Regions from separate parts of the Bradyrhizobium sp. BR14999 genome, predicted to be linked through region 2. Evidence: predicted binding sites of a transcription regulator. Region 2 holds the regulator's gene; the other holds the start of a gene.
The links. Region 2 encodes LexA, which represses DNA repair genes until DNA is damaged. Its sites were predicted from a motif close to TGTTCNNNNTGTGTTCNG; they were not measured.
Positions count from the first base shown of each region.

Region 1 (7,927 bases), 3.8 Mb from region 2:
CGGTGATTCACCTCGCCCCGCTTGCGGGGAGAGGTCGGATTGCTTTGGCGCGCAATTGCGCGCCTGAGCAATCCGGGTGAGGGGGACTCCCCGCGAGTCCGTCTGCCATCGAATTTGCTGAAGCAGCCCCTCACCCCAACCCTCTCCCCGTAAGAACGGGGAGAGGGAGAGAAAGCACCTCAGAACGGATCGCTTCCAAGCCCCGCCACATCCGCCGGCCGCGGCCCCGGCGCGGGCCAGTGAAACCGGCGGTCCTTCTCGCCGATCGCAATATCGTTGATCGAGGCCTCTCGCCGCTTCATCAGGCCGTGCTCGTCGAACTCCCACTGCTCGTTGCCGTAGGAGCGATACCACTGGCCGCCGGCATCGTGCCATTCGTACTGGAAGCGCACCGCGATGCGGTTGCCGTCGAAGGCCCAGAGGTCTTTGATCAGGCGATAGTCCTGCTCCTTCTCCCATTTGCGGGTGAGGAAGGCGACGATGGCCTCGCGACCCTGAAATACCTCCGAGCGATTGCGCCAGCGGCTGTCCTCGGTATAGGCGAGCGCGACGCGCGCCGGATCGCGCGAATTCCAGGCGTCCTCGGCCATGCGCGCTTTTTGCGCAGCGGTCTCTCGGGTGAAAGGCGGAAGCGGCGGGCGCGACATGATGGCCTCATCGGTTGGTTGGGGCCGCAATCTATCGCTGCAATTGGCGGAGTCGATAGGCCATTACAAATCAGGCGATCACGAAATCAGATCGGCCTTCATCAAGGTCCGGATCGATTTCGGAATCGGCTGCGCGCGGCCGCCGCTGATGAAGGCTACGCGCACCTCCGCTTTCACCAGCACGTCCTCACCACGCCTCACCTCCTGCCCCAGCATGATGGAGGCGCCCTTCACCGCGATCGGCCAGGTCACGACGTCGAGCACGTCGTCCATCCGCGCGGGCTTGAGGAAGTCCAGATGCATCGAGCGCACCACGAAGGCGAAGCCGGCGCCTTCCGTCTCGGGCTGCTCGAACAGCGCCTGCTGCTCGGCGCCCATCAGCCGCAGGTGATTGGTCCGCCCGCGCTCCATGTAGCGCAGATAGTTGGCGTGATAAACGATGCCCGAAAAATCCGTGTCCTCGTAATAGACACGGACCTGCATGTGGTGGCGGCCGTCGCGGATCTCGCCGTCGAGATGAGCTGTCACGTCGCGAGCCTCTTCGCTTCTCTGTAACCCGCCCGTTTTGCGCAAAAACAGGCGGTCGCGCAAGCGTGGTGGTTTTTTTGTTTGTCGCGTTTTCTTGACGCGAACCGGTGTCCACTTCGCTCGAAAACGCTTTAGGACACAACCGGTGCGGTTCGCCCCAGCGTCACCTCGACGATCTCAGGCGGCACGCCGACGCGGAGCGGCATGATGCTGCAACCGAGGCCGCCGGAGATGATGACGTCGCATTTCAGCCGGACATGGCCATAGGCGAGCCGGATGCCATGCTGCGCCGGAACCGCCGGCGACCAGCCGAGCAGGCGGACCTGGCCGCCATGGGTGTGGCCGGACAGTTGCAGCGCGACGCGCGCGGGCACACGCGGCGCGATGTTGGGTTCATGCGCGAGCAGGATGATTGGCGCGTCGTCCGTGACCTTGGCGAGCGTTGCGTTGAGATCGTCGGCACCGAAATGCACCATGCTGCGAAAGCGTCGCGCCGGCAGGAAGGCGAGCTGATCGCCGAGACCGGCGAGCCAGAACGGTCGGCCGTCCTTGGTGAGGCGCACGACATCGTTCTCGTAGACGGGGATGCCGGCGGCTTCCAGTGCGCGATGCGCGATGGTCGGGCCAAGTCCGGCCCGCTGCACGGTCTTGTCGTCCCAATAATCGTGGTTGCCCATGACGGCGTGGACGCCGAGCGGCGCCTTGAGGCCGGCCAGCACTCTGGCCCATTCGCTCGACGGGATGATACGCGTGACCTGGTGCAGGCCGGCGACATAGTCGCCGAGCAGCACGATGATATCAGCCTTCAGCGCGTTGGTGCGGTCGACGACGGCCTCGATCCGGTCCAGCGGCATCCAGGGATCGCAGGCATGGATGTCGGCGATGACAGCGATCTTCAGCGGAAGATCCGCCGGCCACTGCCGCGGCATCGGATGGTAGCGGGTAACGCGGAGCCGCAGCATCGGCTCGACGCCGACACCATAGGCCGCAGTCGAGGCGCCGAGGGCGGACAGGGCGCCAATGGAACGGATGAGATGGCGGCGAGTGATCATGGACGCTCGATGGTGATGCTGCTTCTCGATGCGACCCGATTGAAGCGGAATTGGGGTGCGTTCATGCAGACCGTCTGCATCCTGGTGCAAACGCCTGCACAGAAATTACCAGCGGCTCTCGCCAATCAGCGCATCCAGCCGCGTCCTCACATCGCCGGGCGCGCGGTAGTACCAGACGCCGCCGAGCAGATCGCGAAAACGTTCATTGACACGCGCCTCACGCTCGATGCGGCCGATCGTCCCCGCGCTGATCACGTCTTCGAGGGGACCCCACGGCCAGCAGGGATAGCAGCACCGGATTGGCTTCGATCTTCAAGATCTCCAGGATGAGCTCGACCTGATCGCGGCGCGGCCGCGATGACCTCGAGCAATCCGGTGTCGTTCGTCGGCTCCATTTCTTCCCACTCCAATCCGTGTGCGTGAGCGGCGATGCCGTTCGCCGCGCGTTCGGATTAGTGATGGGATTGAACCGGAGGGTTCACCGTCTCAGGCAATCAGTCGTCTTCGGACTGGTCGGTGCCGAACAGGCCAAATTGTGCCGCATCGCGCGAGGGCTCGGCGAGACCGAGATGGCGGAAGGCGTGCGAGGTGAGCAGACGGCCGCGCGGCGTGCGCTGGAGATAGCCGCACTGGATCAGATAGGGCTCGATGATGTCCTCGATCGCGTCGCGCGGCTCGGACAATGCGGCGGCCATGGTCTCGACACCGACCGGCCCGCCGCCATAGTTAAGCGCGATGGTCGTGAGATAGCGGCGATCCATGGCATCGAGGCCCGCGGCGTCGACTTCGAGCGCGCTGAGCGCGTGGTCGGCAATCTTGCGGTCGATCTTGTCGGCATCGGCGGCCGAAGCGAAATCGCGCACCCGGCGGAGCAGCCGCCCTGCGATACGCGGCGTGCCGCGGGCGCGGCGCGCGATCTCGTTGGCGCCGTCCGCGCTCATGCCGACATTGAGCACGCGCGCGCCGCGGCTGACGATGCTCTCGAGTTCTTCAATGGTGTAGAAATTGAGCCGGACCGGAATGCCGAAGCGGTCGCGCAGCGGATTCGTCAGCAGGCCCGCGCGCGTGGTGGCGCCGACGAGCGTGAATTTCGACAGCTCGATCTTCACCGAGCGCGCCGCGGGCCCTTCGCCGATGATGAGGTCGAGCTGAAAGTCCTCCATCGCGGGATAGAGCACTTCCTCCACCGCGGGGCTCAGACGATGAATCTCGTCGATGAAGAGCACGTCGCGCTCTTCGAGATTGGTGAGCAGCGCAGCGAGATCGCCGGCCTTGGCGATCACGGGACCCGACGTGGCGCGAAAGCCGACGCCGAGCTCCTTGGCCACGATCTGCGCCAGCGTGGTCTTGCCGAGGCCGGGCGGCCCGACGAACAGCACGTGATCCAGCGCCTCGCCGCGCTTGCGCGCCGCTTCAATGAAGATCGAGAGATTCTTGCGCGCCTGCTGCTGGCCGACGAAGTCGGACAGCGACTGCGGCCGCAGCGCGGTGTCGCCGACATCATCGCTGCGGCGCTCGGGCGAGACCATGCGGTTGGCCTTGGGGTCGCTCACTCAGCGAACTCCATCAGATCGTAGGGTGGGCAAAGGCGCCCTTCGCGCCGTGCCCACCATGTTTCCAATCGCTCCAAAGGTGGTGGGCACGCTGCGCTTTGCCCACCCTACGAGACTAACCATTGACGCGCTCACTTCGCGAGCTCCTTCAGGCCGAGGCGAATGAGCTGCGCCGTCTCAGCGCCTTCACCGGCACTGCGCGACGCGGACGCAATCGCCGCAGCCGCCTGCGGCTGGCCGTAGCCGAGATTGACCAGCGCCGAGATCGCATCCGCCACGGGGCGCGGCGCGCGCTGGTCGTCGACGGCGCCGGCGAGATGCACGACGGCTGGATCGACATTGGCAAAGGCCGGCGCCTTGTCCTTCAACTCGGTGACGATGCGCTCGGCGACCTTGGGGCCAACGCCCGGCGTGCGGGATACGGCGGCCTTATCGCGCAGCGCAATGGCATTGGCGAGGTCGGCTGGCGCCAGCGTGCCGAGCACAGCCAGCGAGACCTTGGCGCCGACGCCCTGCACGGTCTGAAGCAGGCGAAACCATTCGCGCTCCTGGTCGGTGCGGAAGCCGAACAGTTTGATCTGATCTTCGCGGACATAGGTCTCGATCGACAGCACGGCCGCTTCGCCCGGCGACGGCAGATGCTGCAGCGTGCGCGACGAGCAATGCACCTGATAGCCTACGCCGCCGACGTCGAGGATGACGAAATCCTCGCCGTAGGAATCGATCAGGCCCTTGAGCTTGCCGATCATATCCCCACCACTTTCAGCCTGAGCGCGGTGCTCTGGCGGTGATGGGCGTGGGTGATGGCGATGGCGAGTGCGTCGGCGGCGTCCGCTGACGGCGGCTCGGCTTTGGGCAGCAAAATCTTCAGCATCATCGCGATCTGTTGCTTGTCGGCGTGACCGGCGCCGACCACCGTCTTCTTGACCTGGTTCGGCGCATATTCGGCGACACTGATGCCGAACATCGCGGGCGCCAGCATGGCAACGCCGCGGGCCTGGCCGAGCTTCAGCGTCGCAACGCCGTCCTTATTCACAAAAGTCTGCTCGACCGCGGCCTCCATCGGCTTGTGATCGGACAGAACGGAAGCGAGCCCCTCATGAATCGCGAGCAGACGGCTCGACAGCGACAAATCGTCCGGCGGTTCCACCGAACCGCAGGCGACATAAATCAGGCGATTGCCTTCAGCCTCGATCACGCCCCAACCGGTGCGGCGCAGGCCGGGGTCGATGCCGATGATGCGAACGGGGCCACGAATCGGAAGCGCAGTCATGCGCCAGTGATAGCGGCTGGCTGCTGGAAGCGAAACAGAAACAGAACGGAAGTAACAGGGGAAGTGGGGTGTGGTGATGGTCGGAAGGTGGCCCGCCCTGCATTCCGTCGTCATACCCCGCGAAAGCGGGGTATCCAGTACGCCGCAGCTTCTCCGTATCCTTCGAACGTCTCTGGAATACTGGGTCGCCCGGTCAAGCCGGGCGACGACAGCGGAGCACGGGGCAGACGAACGGCCCCTACCCGCCCATCTTCGCCATCAGCGCGTCCGACACCTCGAAATTGGCGTAGACGTTCTGGACGTCGTCGTGCTCGTTCAGCAGGTCCATCAGCTTCAAGAGCTTCTCGCCGGTCTCATCGTCGACCGCGACCGTGTTCTGCGGCTTCCAGATCAGCGCTGCCTTGCGCGGCTCGCCGAACTTGGCTTCCAGCGCCTTGGCGACGTCGCGGTAGCCTTCGGTCGAGGCGTAGATCTCGTGGCCGCTCTCGCTCGAGATCACGTCGTCGGCGCCGGCCTCGATCGCGGCGTCCAGCACGGCGTCGTCGGAGGCGACGCTGCGGTCGTACTCGATGATTCCGGTGCGGTCGAACATGAACGAGACCGAGCCGGTTTCGCCGAGATTGCCGCCGGACTTGGTGAAGAAGGAGCGGATGTCGGAAGCGGCGCGGTTGCGGTTGTCAGTCAGCGCCTCGACGATGACGGCGACGCCACCGGGGCCGTAGCCCTCGTAGCGGATTTCGTCATAGTTCTCGCCATCGCTGCCGAGCGCCTTCTTGATGGCGCGCTCGATATTGTCCTTCGGCATGTTCTCCTGGCGCGCGGCGATCACGGCGGCGCGCAGGCGCGGGTTCATGGCGGGGTCAGGGGTGCCGAGCTTGGCCGCGACGGTGATTTCCCGCGCCAGCTTGCCGAACAGCTTCGACTTCTGGGCATCCTGCCGCCCCTTGCGGTGCATGATGTTCTTGAATTGGGAATGTCCGGCCATGCGTGGTCTCTTGAATGGTCTTTGGAATCGTTCGCCGATGGGGTGGGAAGCGCGGCGTTATAGGCCGCCAACCCGCCGGAATCAAAGGGCTCTGGTACTTTAAGGTAGCACTGTAGAGGTAGCCACCGTAATGGTCCGTGCCTAGAGGTCGGGCATCGTTAACCCTGATTTCATTTCGGCCTGCGAAAATAGCGTCCGCCCGTTCCCCGACAAGAGAGACGTGATGGCGTTCGGACTATTTCGGAAGCGTCTGCCGGAGATGGCTGCGCCCGCGGCAGCCCCGCAGCCGGTGGCCAATTTCGAGCCCGCCCCCGCCACGGACGGCGATTCCGCCAGGGAGATCCTGGAATTGCTGGAACTCGAGCTGGGCGCCATGATCCGCCAGCTCGAGCGCGCCGCCAATTCGGTGGCCGGCGGCGCCGAGGCGACCGCCGCAACCCTTGCCGCCATTCGCGACCGCACCGACGCCCTGACCGGCCGCACCAACGCGGCGCAATCGACCGCCTCCACCTTCGCCCATGCCGCCGACAAGTTCACGCAGTCCGCGCTGGGAATCGGGGCACAGGTCCGCGAGGCCGGCAAGCTCGCCGACGAGGCCAGCGCCGCGGCGCAGGAAGCCCGCGCCAACGTCGACCGCTTGCGCGAATCCTCCGCCGCCATCGGCAATGTCGTCAATCTGATCGCGCAGATCGCGCGGCAGACGACGCTGCTCGCGCTCAACTCGACCATCGAAGCCGCCCGTGCCGGCGCTGCGGGCAAGGGCTTCGCGGTCGTCGCCACCGAGGTCAAGGCCCTCGCGGTGCAGACTCAGAGCGCGACCGAAGAGATCACCCGGAAGATCGACGCGCTCCAGCGCGACGCCGCCGGCTCCGCGGATGCGGTGCATCGCATCTCGCAGGCGATCGAGGCGATCCGCCCGGTGTTCGCGACCGTCAACGGCGCGGTCGCCGAGCAGAACGCCACCACCAGCGAAGTCTCCGGCAATGCGACAAGCGCGTCGGAATTCATCGTCTCGGTCGGCGAGAGCGCGGCCGAGATCGATGCCGCGACCAAGGCGGCCGAGACCCATGGCGAGAACGTCGCCAGCGCCGGACGCGCCGTCACCACTTTCGCGCAGAAGCTGAAATCGCGCTGCGCCGTGCTGCTCCGCCAGAGCGAGCACGACGACCGCCGCAAGACCGAGCGCTTGCCCTGCCATCTCAAGTTCGAAACCGCGCGCGGCGTGATGCCGGTCTATGAAATCGCGATGGACGGCGTGCTGATCGGCAGCGCAGACGCAGGCCGGCTTGCGCCACAAGCGCTGATCGAAGGCATCCTCGAACACGTCGGCGCCTGCCGCCTGCGCGTGGTCGAGCAATCCAAGGCCGGCGCCCGCGCGCAATTCGTCAATCCCAATACCGAGCTCCGCGAGAAGATCGAAGACAGGTTGTGGTCGATCCATGAGGAGAACACGGAGTTCGTCACCCGCGCCATGGAAGCCGGCAACACGCTGACCAGGATATTCGAGCAGGCGGTCGCGCGCGGCGAGGTCAGGATCGACGACCTCTTCGACACCGATTATGTGGAAATTGCCGCGACCAATCCGCAGCAATATCGCACGAAGTATCTCGACTGGGCGGACCGGGCGCTGCCGCCGTTCCAGGAAGCCTTTCTGGCGAAGGAGCCGCGCATGGCGTTCTGCGCCATGGTCGACCGCAACGGCTTCCTGCCGGTACACAACAAGATCTATTCGCATCCGCAGCAGCCGGGCGATGTCGCCTGGAACACGGCCAACAGCCGCAACCGGCGGATATTCAACGATCCGGCCGGATTGGCCGCGGCGCGCAACCTGCGCTCGTACCTGGTCCAGAGCTATGCACGCGACATGGGCAACGGGAACACGGTGATGA
Region 1 covers NZ_CM148536.1:50,692-58,618, forward strand. The annotation lists gene ACR9YP_RS00235 (type 1 glutamine amidotransferase) at 1-6, shown strand, start outside; gene ACR9YP_RS00240 (nuclear transport factor 2 family protein) at 180-647, opposite strand; gene ybgC (tol-pal system-associated acyl-CoA thioesterase) at 726-1,175, opposite strand; gene ACR9YP_RS00250 (metallophosphoesterase) at 1,307-2,227, opposite strand; gene ACR9YP_RS00255 (DUF6869 domain-containing protein) at 2,333-2,482, opposite strand; gene ruvB (Holliday junction branch migration DNA helicase RuvB) at 2,722-3,756, opposite strand; gene ruvA (Holliday junction branch migration protein RuvA) at 3,912-4,529, opposite strand; gene ruvC (crossover junction endodeoxyribonuclease RuvC) at 4,526-5,053, opposite strand; gene ACR9YP_RS00275 (YebC/PmpR family DNA-binding transcriptional regulator) at 5,292-6,038, opposite strand; gene ACR9YP_RS00280 (methyl-accepting chemotaxis protein) at 6,262-7,927, shown strand, end outside.
Region 1: the regulator LexA is predicted to act here: its motif matches at 5,084-5,101, upstream of ruvC (crossover junction endodeoxyribonuclease RuvC).

Region 2 (8,141 bases):
CGTGGCTCTGGTCATTGTCGTCCTAGCCATGGCCACCCTGGTACCAATCTGCCTCGTCCTGGAGATCATGTCGCGCCGGGCCTGACGTCGCCTTCGTTGCCTGCGAATGCGTCGTCGGGATGATCATCCCGCTCGGCTGCTCTTTTGCCTCTGCGCTCGCGCTCGGCTAGAAGGCTTCCTGCCAATTCGTCCGCGAGCAGGAGTTTTCGCCGTGGCTCTCATGCCGGTTTCCGATGCGCTTGCCGCCGTGCTTGCCGGCGCGGAGCCTCTGGCCGAGGAAATGGTTGCTCTCGACGCGGCCTTCCACCGTGTGCTCGCCCGCGACGTGGCGGCGCTGCGCACGCAGCCGCCTGAAGCAATGTCCGCGATGGATGGTTATGCCGTGCGCGCGGCCGACGCGGGGGCGATCGATTCCCAGCTGACGGTGATTGGCGAGGTAGCCGCGGGGCGTCCGTTCGCGGGAACGGTCGGCGCCGGCGAAGCCGTGCGGATCTTCACCGGCGGCGTCGTTCCCAACGGTGCCGACGCCGTCGTGATCCAGGAGGATACGGTCGCGGACGGCAAGCGCATCACGATCAAGGAAGCCGCGATTCCCGGTCGGCACATCCGCCCCGCAGGCGTCGACTTCTCCGAAGGCGACGCGCTCCTGCGCAAGGGAACCCGTCTCACCGAGCGCGATCTCGCGCTCGCCGCCGCCATGAATCACCCCCAGCTTGCCGTCTGCCGCCGTCCGAAGGTCGCGATCCTCGCCACCGGCGACGAGCTGGTGATGCCGGGCACCACGCCCGGCCGCGGCCAGATCGTCTATTCCAACGGCTATGCCCTGCACGCGCTCGCCCGCAGCGAGGGGGCTGACACCATCGACCTCGGCATTGCCGCCGACACGCTGGAGGCCACCACCGCCGGCATCCGCCGCGCCCGCGAGAGCGGCGCCGACATCCTGGTCACGACCGGCGGTGCATCGGTCGGCGACCACGATCTTGTCCAGCAGGCGCTGAGGGACGAAGGTATCTCGATGGCGTTCTGGAAGATTGCGATGCGCCCGGGCAAGCCAATGATGCATGGACGGCTCGGCGCGATGCGCGTGATCGGCCTGCCGGGTAATCCGGTCTCGTCCTATGTGTGCGCCTTCCTGTTCATGGTCCCGCTGATTCGTGCGGTGTCGGGTCGATCCGTGATTCATCACCGCCATGAGCGCGCCGTGCTCGGCCGCGATGTGGGCGCAAACGATATGCGCGCGGATTATCTTCGCGCACGTCTGGAACAGCGCGACGACGGCACGCTGGTGGCCGTTCCCGTCAATCACCAGGATTCCTCGCTGCTTGCGAATCTCGCTGCGGCGCAGGCACTTCTCGTGCGCGCACCGTTCGCGCCGAAAGCCGGAGCCGGCTCGCCTTGCGAGGTGCTGCGCCTGCCCGTCTGAGCGCACCACCACACGTGTTCCGCGAACTTTGTCGCGTTCACGGTAAATTAAGCAGTTGCGGAACACATATCGAACATATAGTGTCCGTTCATGATTTGTTTCGAGGATGTAGCGGTTCGCCGCTCCAATTCAGCGTCTCGGAATCGAACGACATCAACCGGGGGACTTTGGTCGAGATGTTAACGCGCAAACAATACGAGCTTCTGCGGTTCATCAGCGAACGTCTGAAGGAAAGCGGCGTGCCGCCCTCCTTCGACGAGATGAAGGATGCGCTCGACCTGCGCTCGAAATCGGGCATCCATCGCCTGATCACCGCGCTGGAGGAGCGCGGCTTCATCCGCCGCCTGCCCAACCGCGCTCGCGCCATCGAGGTGATCAAGCTGCCTGAGCTCCAGGCCGCCGCCGGCAACCGCCGCGGCTTCACGCCAAGCGTCATCGAGGGCAATCTCGGCAAGGTGCGCGCGAGCTCCAGTCCGCCCGCCGACGAGGGCGAGCGTCCCGTTGCGGTGCCCGTGATGGGTCGCATCGCAGCCGGTACGCCGATCGAAGCGTTGCAGACCCGCAGTCACACCATCAGCGTGCCGCCCGACATGCTCGGCTCGGGCGAACACTATGCGCTCGAAGTGCGCGGCGATTCGATGGTCGAGGCCGGCATCCTCGACGGCGACATGGCGCTGATCCAGCGCAACGAGAGCGCCGATACCGGCGACATCGTGGTGGCGCTGATCGACGACGAGGAAGCGACGCTCAAGCGCTTCCGCCGCCGCGGCGCCTCGATCGCGCTCGAACCCGCCAACGCCGCCTACGAGGTGCGCATCCTGCCGCCGAACCGGGTGAAGATTCAGGGCAAGCTGATCGGGCTGTACCGCAAGTACTGAGACGACCCAGCGGTCATTCGATATCAATGATTCCGATTGGAGCGGACGGATTGTCCGCTCCAGCTGGATAGTCTTTCTGATCTTGGGCAGATTATCTGGCCCCTCTCCCAGCGCTATGTCCTCGACATGCCGCCCGAAGCACTCATCGCTTTGCGGCTCAAGAGATCGAGGAGACAACGATGCGCAAGATCGTTTTGAGCGCGTTCGCCAGTATGCTGATCGCTGCATCGGCAGCGCAAGCATTCGCAGCACAATCGCAGCACCATCCCCGCAAGTCGGCGCACGCAACAACGACCGAGCAATTCCGTAGCGCCCGAAATGCCGTCGCGCGACAGCCACAGCCGAGTTGGCCATATTCCGGATGGTCGGCGCCCGCAGGCCGCTGACGCTCGCATCCGCCAAATGCACTAAAGCGAACTTTGTTCCTATCGGATTCGGGAAAGATAATGTGATCGCATCCTGCTGACGCCAGCCGCAAATTCGCCCACAACCAAGCAGAACGTTACGTGCTTCCACTCTGATAGAGGCTTGCGCCTCCGAAAGAGGCGCGGGTTGCTATCTTCGAATAGGAGCACCCGATGTGTGACTACAGTCTGCATGCCGTTGCATCGCGCCCCGCCGAAGTCGGCGAGACGATCGTGTCGACAACGTTCCGCGGCACCTCGACGCGCGGTTTTGCTTCCGCGGCCGACCCGACCGTGGCCGTCTGCCTGCTGCCGGGAACGGAGCTCGCCTTCGCCGACAACGTCCGTTACGACAATCGTTGGATCTGGACGCGCACGATCAACTCCCGCGTCGGCAAGTTCGGCAAGATCGATCCGCACGTTCCCGATCGCCATCATGACGCGATCGAATTCCCCGACGGCAAATACGTGCTGGTGACGCAGCTCGTCGAAGGCCAGCGCGCAACCGTGCTGCAACTGCCGGTGACGCAGCCGGTCGGCGAGCGCGAGCACAAGCCGCAGATCGATGCCGACAGCCGGCCGACGATCACGCGTCTGCCGATCGGCTGAGCCGTCCCTGGCCACCAGGTCGGGCCAGGATTGAAAATGCCATCGCCGGCCGAGGCCGGCGAGATGGTATGATTTATGTTCTGCGAAAGTCCGGTTGGACCCGGACCAAGTCCTCGCATTTGTTCTTAATCGTCTGGCCTTAATCGTCGGCCTGCAAGTCGGTCTCCGCCGGAGTCGCGTCCCGGTTGCGGGCCGTAGCCGCCTTCGGCGCAAGGCTCCCGTCGAAATCACCCTCGCCGGCGCCGGCCGGGAGCCAAGGGCGGCTTGTGCCTCTCGCTCTCACAGCTTGAACTGCAAAACCGTCACCACGCTGCGTCAACGCCAGCGCGCCTTGACTGGTGAGACGCTGCCGATCGACCACCATCGCCGCACAATCCGGCGGCGCGGGCCGCCGCGTCACCACCAGCGCGGCGCGGCTGCAATCATCAGCCAGCGCGTCGATCCGCAAGGAAAGCGCAACCAGCCGCCCGTCGTCGAGCGGCGTCACGCAGCCCGCCTCGTCACACGACACGCCATCGGCCAGCGAGCTACTCCCGGCGTCGCGCGGATCGGCGTCGGCAGCTAACCACTCCCTAAGCAGAAAGCCGTCCTTGCTCGCCCGGATGACATGCAGGTGCCCGTCCCGGCCGCGCACCGCGACGCTCGCGCCGTCTCCGGCAATCAGGATGTCGGGCTGCCGCACCGACAGCCCCCAGGCAATGGAAGCCAACAACATCAGCGCACCAGACCAGCGCAAGGGTGTGCGCAACAGGCCCATCACGATGATCCCGAGGCTTGCCGCGATCAGCGGCGCGATGCCGAAGGCGGGGATGCGGCCGATTGCGCCCGGCAGTGCCGCCACCCAGCGCGATACCGCGACCATCCAGTCGATCCCGATCCCCATCAGCCACCAGAACACGCCGTCGAGCCCGAAGGGAGCCGCGAGCAGTCCGAGCAGGCCCGCCGGCATCACCAGTGCCGAAACCACCGGCATCGCGCCGAGATTGGCGAGCACACCGTACGGCGTGACGCGGTGGAAGTGGAAGGCGGCGTAGGGCGTGGTCGCAAGCCCCGCGATCAGCGAGGCCAGGAACAGCATCGCGATCTCGCGGCCGCCCCATAGCGCGATGCGCGCGGTCGCCGAATGGTCCGGCGAGGCAAACAGGTTCGGCATGCCGATCTGCACCAGCGCGACCAGCCCGAGCGTCGCGGCGAAGGACATTTGAAAACTCGGATGCACCAGCGCTTCGGGCGCGACCGCGAGCACGATCAGCGCAGCCACCGCCAGCGTGCGGAAGGTGATAGCGCGGCGATCCACCATGACCGCGATCAGCACCACCGCCGTCATGAAAAACGATCTTTGCGTTGCGACCTCCGCGCCTGACAGCAGCAAATAGAACGCGGCCGCCACCAGCGCTGCAGCTGCCGACCATTTCTTGATGGCAAAGCCCGCCGCCAGCCCCGGGATCAGTGCCAGCAGCGCACGCACTGCGAAGAACACGACACCGGCGACAACCGCCATGTGATAGCCGGAGATCGACAGCACATGGCCGAGCCCCGAGATGAACATGGCGTCGTTGACGGGCGTGGTGATCGCATCGCGCCGTCCGGTGAGCAGCGCGGTCGCGATCGCACGGTTGTCGCCCTCGAGCGTCGCACGGATGCGCGCGTCGATCGCATCGCGCAGGCCCTGCATGAAGGCCGCGTAGCGCAGCCGCAGGCCACCGCCATCCGGCGGCACTGAAGCGGTGATCGCGCCCATCACGAAGCCGGAGGCGCCGATGCACTGGAAGAACATGTCGCGGGAGAAATCGTAGCTGCCCGGGCGCACGGGAGAGATCGGCGGCATCAAGCGCGCCTTCAGTTGCACGAAGCTGCCGACCTCCGGCGCCGTCCCCTTGCGCACCGACAGGCGCACGCGCTCCAGCCTGACGTCGCTGCGCTGCGCCTCCATCGCGGTAACGCGCAGCATGAAGCGATCGGTGCGCTCGCGGATGTCGCGGGTCTCGACGAAGCCCGACAGCGACACCGAATAGAGCGGCTTGGCCAGCACGGTATGGGCGATGCGCGCCGTCTTCCACGTCGCCATGGCAAAACCCGCCGCCACCGCCGCGATCATGATCGCGGGCGCGAACAGCCGGCTCCGCCGCAGCAGGACGGCGCCGAGCATGAGCGCGGCCGCCGTCGCGGCAACGACCCACAGCACGGGCTCGTGATCGGCAGCGAAATAGAGCGCGATGCCGGTGCCGAAGGCGACGGGCACCCAGGGCAACAGCCGCCCGGCGCCGGCCTCAGCGCGTGCCCATTCGCGCAGCGTCTCGACGATCGCGGGCCACGCACCAAAGCCCGCCGGCACAACGCCGCCAGCCGGTGTGACGCGGCCAACGGGCCACGTTCCTGCGACTCCCTGGGAGCGCACTGGCCGGCCCGGCTCCGCCATTCCCCTGCACCTTACGCTACGTGACGGGTGCGGAGGCTACCGGAACGTGCGGCTGCGCGAATAGCGGTACGGATCAGGAACGAACGCGGCGGGACCCTACTTTTCCCCTCCATCGTCACGGCGACCGCCGCCTTGGCATCTCTTCTGGATTGCTCGCAACGCCTGAGACGTCTTTGACCAGAAGTCGCGAAGTATTCGAGCCCTTGCGATCTCGTTGGCAAACGCCCCGCGACAGATCGATTGAGCCGAAAGTCTCATAAGTTGCCGGCCCGAGGTGGGATTACACTACGGTTCCCCGCCTCCCCGACAGGACGGGCAAGGCAGTGGTGGCTCGCGGTTCTAAGGCCGCCGGAGCTCTTCTCAGGTGGCGCGAAAGCGCGCCTGAAGTCAGACGTTGCCGACGCAACTCTTTGAATTGGCGCCTGCGACGCCGCGCATCACGCTCTCCCCGCGAGAAGATCGATCGCTGAAACAAGCGAGGAGACGTCTTGAAACCATAGGAGTCGCACATGCAGGTACCGACTGATTTTCGCCGCGTGATCATCGCTGCATCGGTGGGAAACATCATCGAATGGTATGATTTCTACATCTTTGGCAGCCTGGCCGCAGTTCTATCGGTCAAGTTCTTTGAGCAATCCCACCCGGTTGCCGCCCTCCTCAGCACGATCGCGCTCTTCACGGCAGGATTTCTCATCCGTCCGCTAGGCGCCTTCCTGTTCGGATGGATGGGTGACCGGGTTGGCCGCAAATACACCTTTCTCATTACGCTCAGCGGAATGGGACTCGGTACGGGGGCGATCGGGTTGATCCCGACCTATCAGTCGATTGGTCTGACGGCCGCGTTCGTCCTCTTCGGCCTGCGCATGATCCAGGGCCTGTGCCTGGGCGGCGAATATGGTGGCGCCATCACCTACGTCGCCGAACATGTGCCGGACGATCGACGCGGCTATTATACCGGCTGGCTGCAGACCTCGCCTACTCTCGGAATCGTGGTGTCGCTGGCCGTCATCATCCTCACGCGGACATATGCCGGCAACCAGGCCTTCGACGAATGGGCTTGGCGCGTTCCGTTCCTGCTGTCCTTCCTGCTGGTGGCGATCGCGATCTACATCCGGCTCCAGCTCCAGGAAACGCCGATCTTCCAGGAGATCAGGTCCCGCGGCCAGATGACGAGGAATCCTTGGAAGGAGGCTTTCCTCAGCTCGAACATCAAATACATCGGGATCGCGATTGTGGTCCTGATCGGACAAGGCGTGGTCTGGTACAGCGGTCAGTTCTGGGCGCTGTACTTCCTGCAGCAGGTCTCCAAGGTGGACCCGCTAACCTCCGCCTACATCGTGGGCGCCGCACTGCTCATTGCCACGCCGAGCCTGATCCTCTTTGGTTGGCTGTCGGATCTGATCGGCCGCAAGCCGGTGATCCTGGGCGGCATGCTGCTCGCCGCGATCACGTACTATCCGCTGTATCTGTGGCTGGGGACTGTCACGCAGCCCGGAAACGTCAACTATCCGGTCGCGACCTTCATCATCTTCATCCTGGTTTGCTATGTCGGGATGGTATACGGGCCGGTCGGCGCGTTTCTGGCGGAATTCTTTCCCGCCAGGATCAGGTATACGTCAGTCTCGGTGCCGTATCACATCGGCAATGGCTGGGGTGGCGGATTGGTGCCGTTCATCACGTCGGCGGCATTCGCCGCGACCGGCAGCATCGGCTATGCGCTGATTTATCCGATCGTGGTCCCTGCGGTGTGCTTCGTGCTTGCCGTCTTCCTGATGCCGGAAACGCGCAAGATCAGCATCTGGGAGCCGATCGAGCCGAGAGCCGCATTGTGATGGATTGATCCCGGTGCAGGACCGCGGGGCCCTGCACCGGAGTTCGTGTCGGGGCGCAGTGCCGATCGTTGCCATCGGCACCGCGCCCGAGCGAGCCGATTTCGAACTCCCGGCCGCCAGCAAATGGCGGTCGGCAAGCGCCCGACTAGCACCTCTTCTCAGCCGGCCAGTCGATGCCAACGATCGTGCCACCAGGTGCTGAAGTCGCGATCGGTCATCAGCTCCCAGACAGCGAGTAGGATCACCAGTATGCCGGACAGCACGCTGCTCACCGTTGCCGATACCGGCTCATAGCCAATGGTCCAAGGTGCCAGTAGCAGAGCCAGGCCCACCAGCATTTCTCCCCATTCTTCCAGATAGGACGGGATGAAAAGAGCCTCGATGGCAAACAGCATGACGCCGAGCCCGAGTGCGATGGAGACCCAGACAGGCGCCCCGGACAAGCCCAGGATAAAGGACGAAAGAACCAGCCACAGGCCAACCAGGAGGCTGGCAGCGTCTTGCCAATGTTGGATGCGCATAATGCTCACCTCCTCTCTCCCGGTTAGATGGTGGCGCAGCTGAGAAAATGCATCC
Region 2 covers NZ_CM148536.1:5,138,305-5,146,445, reverse strand. The annotation lists gene ACR9YP_RS23995 (molybdopterin molybdotransferase MoeA) at 212-1,423, shown strand; gene lexA (transcriptional repressor LexA) at 1,600-2,301, shown strand; gene ACR9YP_RS23985 (hypothetical protein) at 2,880-3,314, shown strand; gene ACR9YP_RS23980 (ComEC/Rec2 family competence protein) at 3,454-5,733, opposite strand; gene ACR9YP_RS23975 (MFS transporter) at 6,243-7,565, shown strand; gene ACR9YP_RS23970 (SPW repeat domain-containing protein) at 7,724-8,086, opposite strand.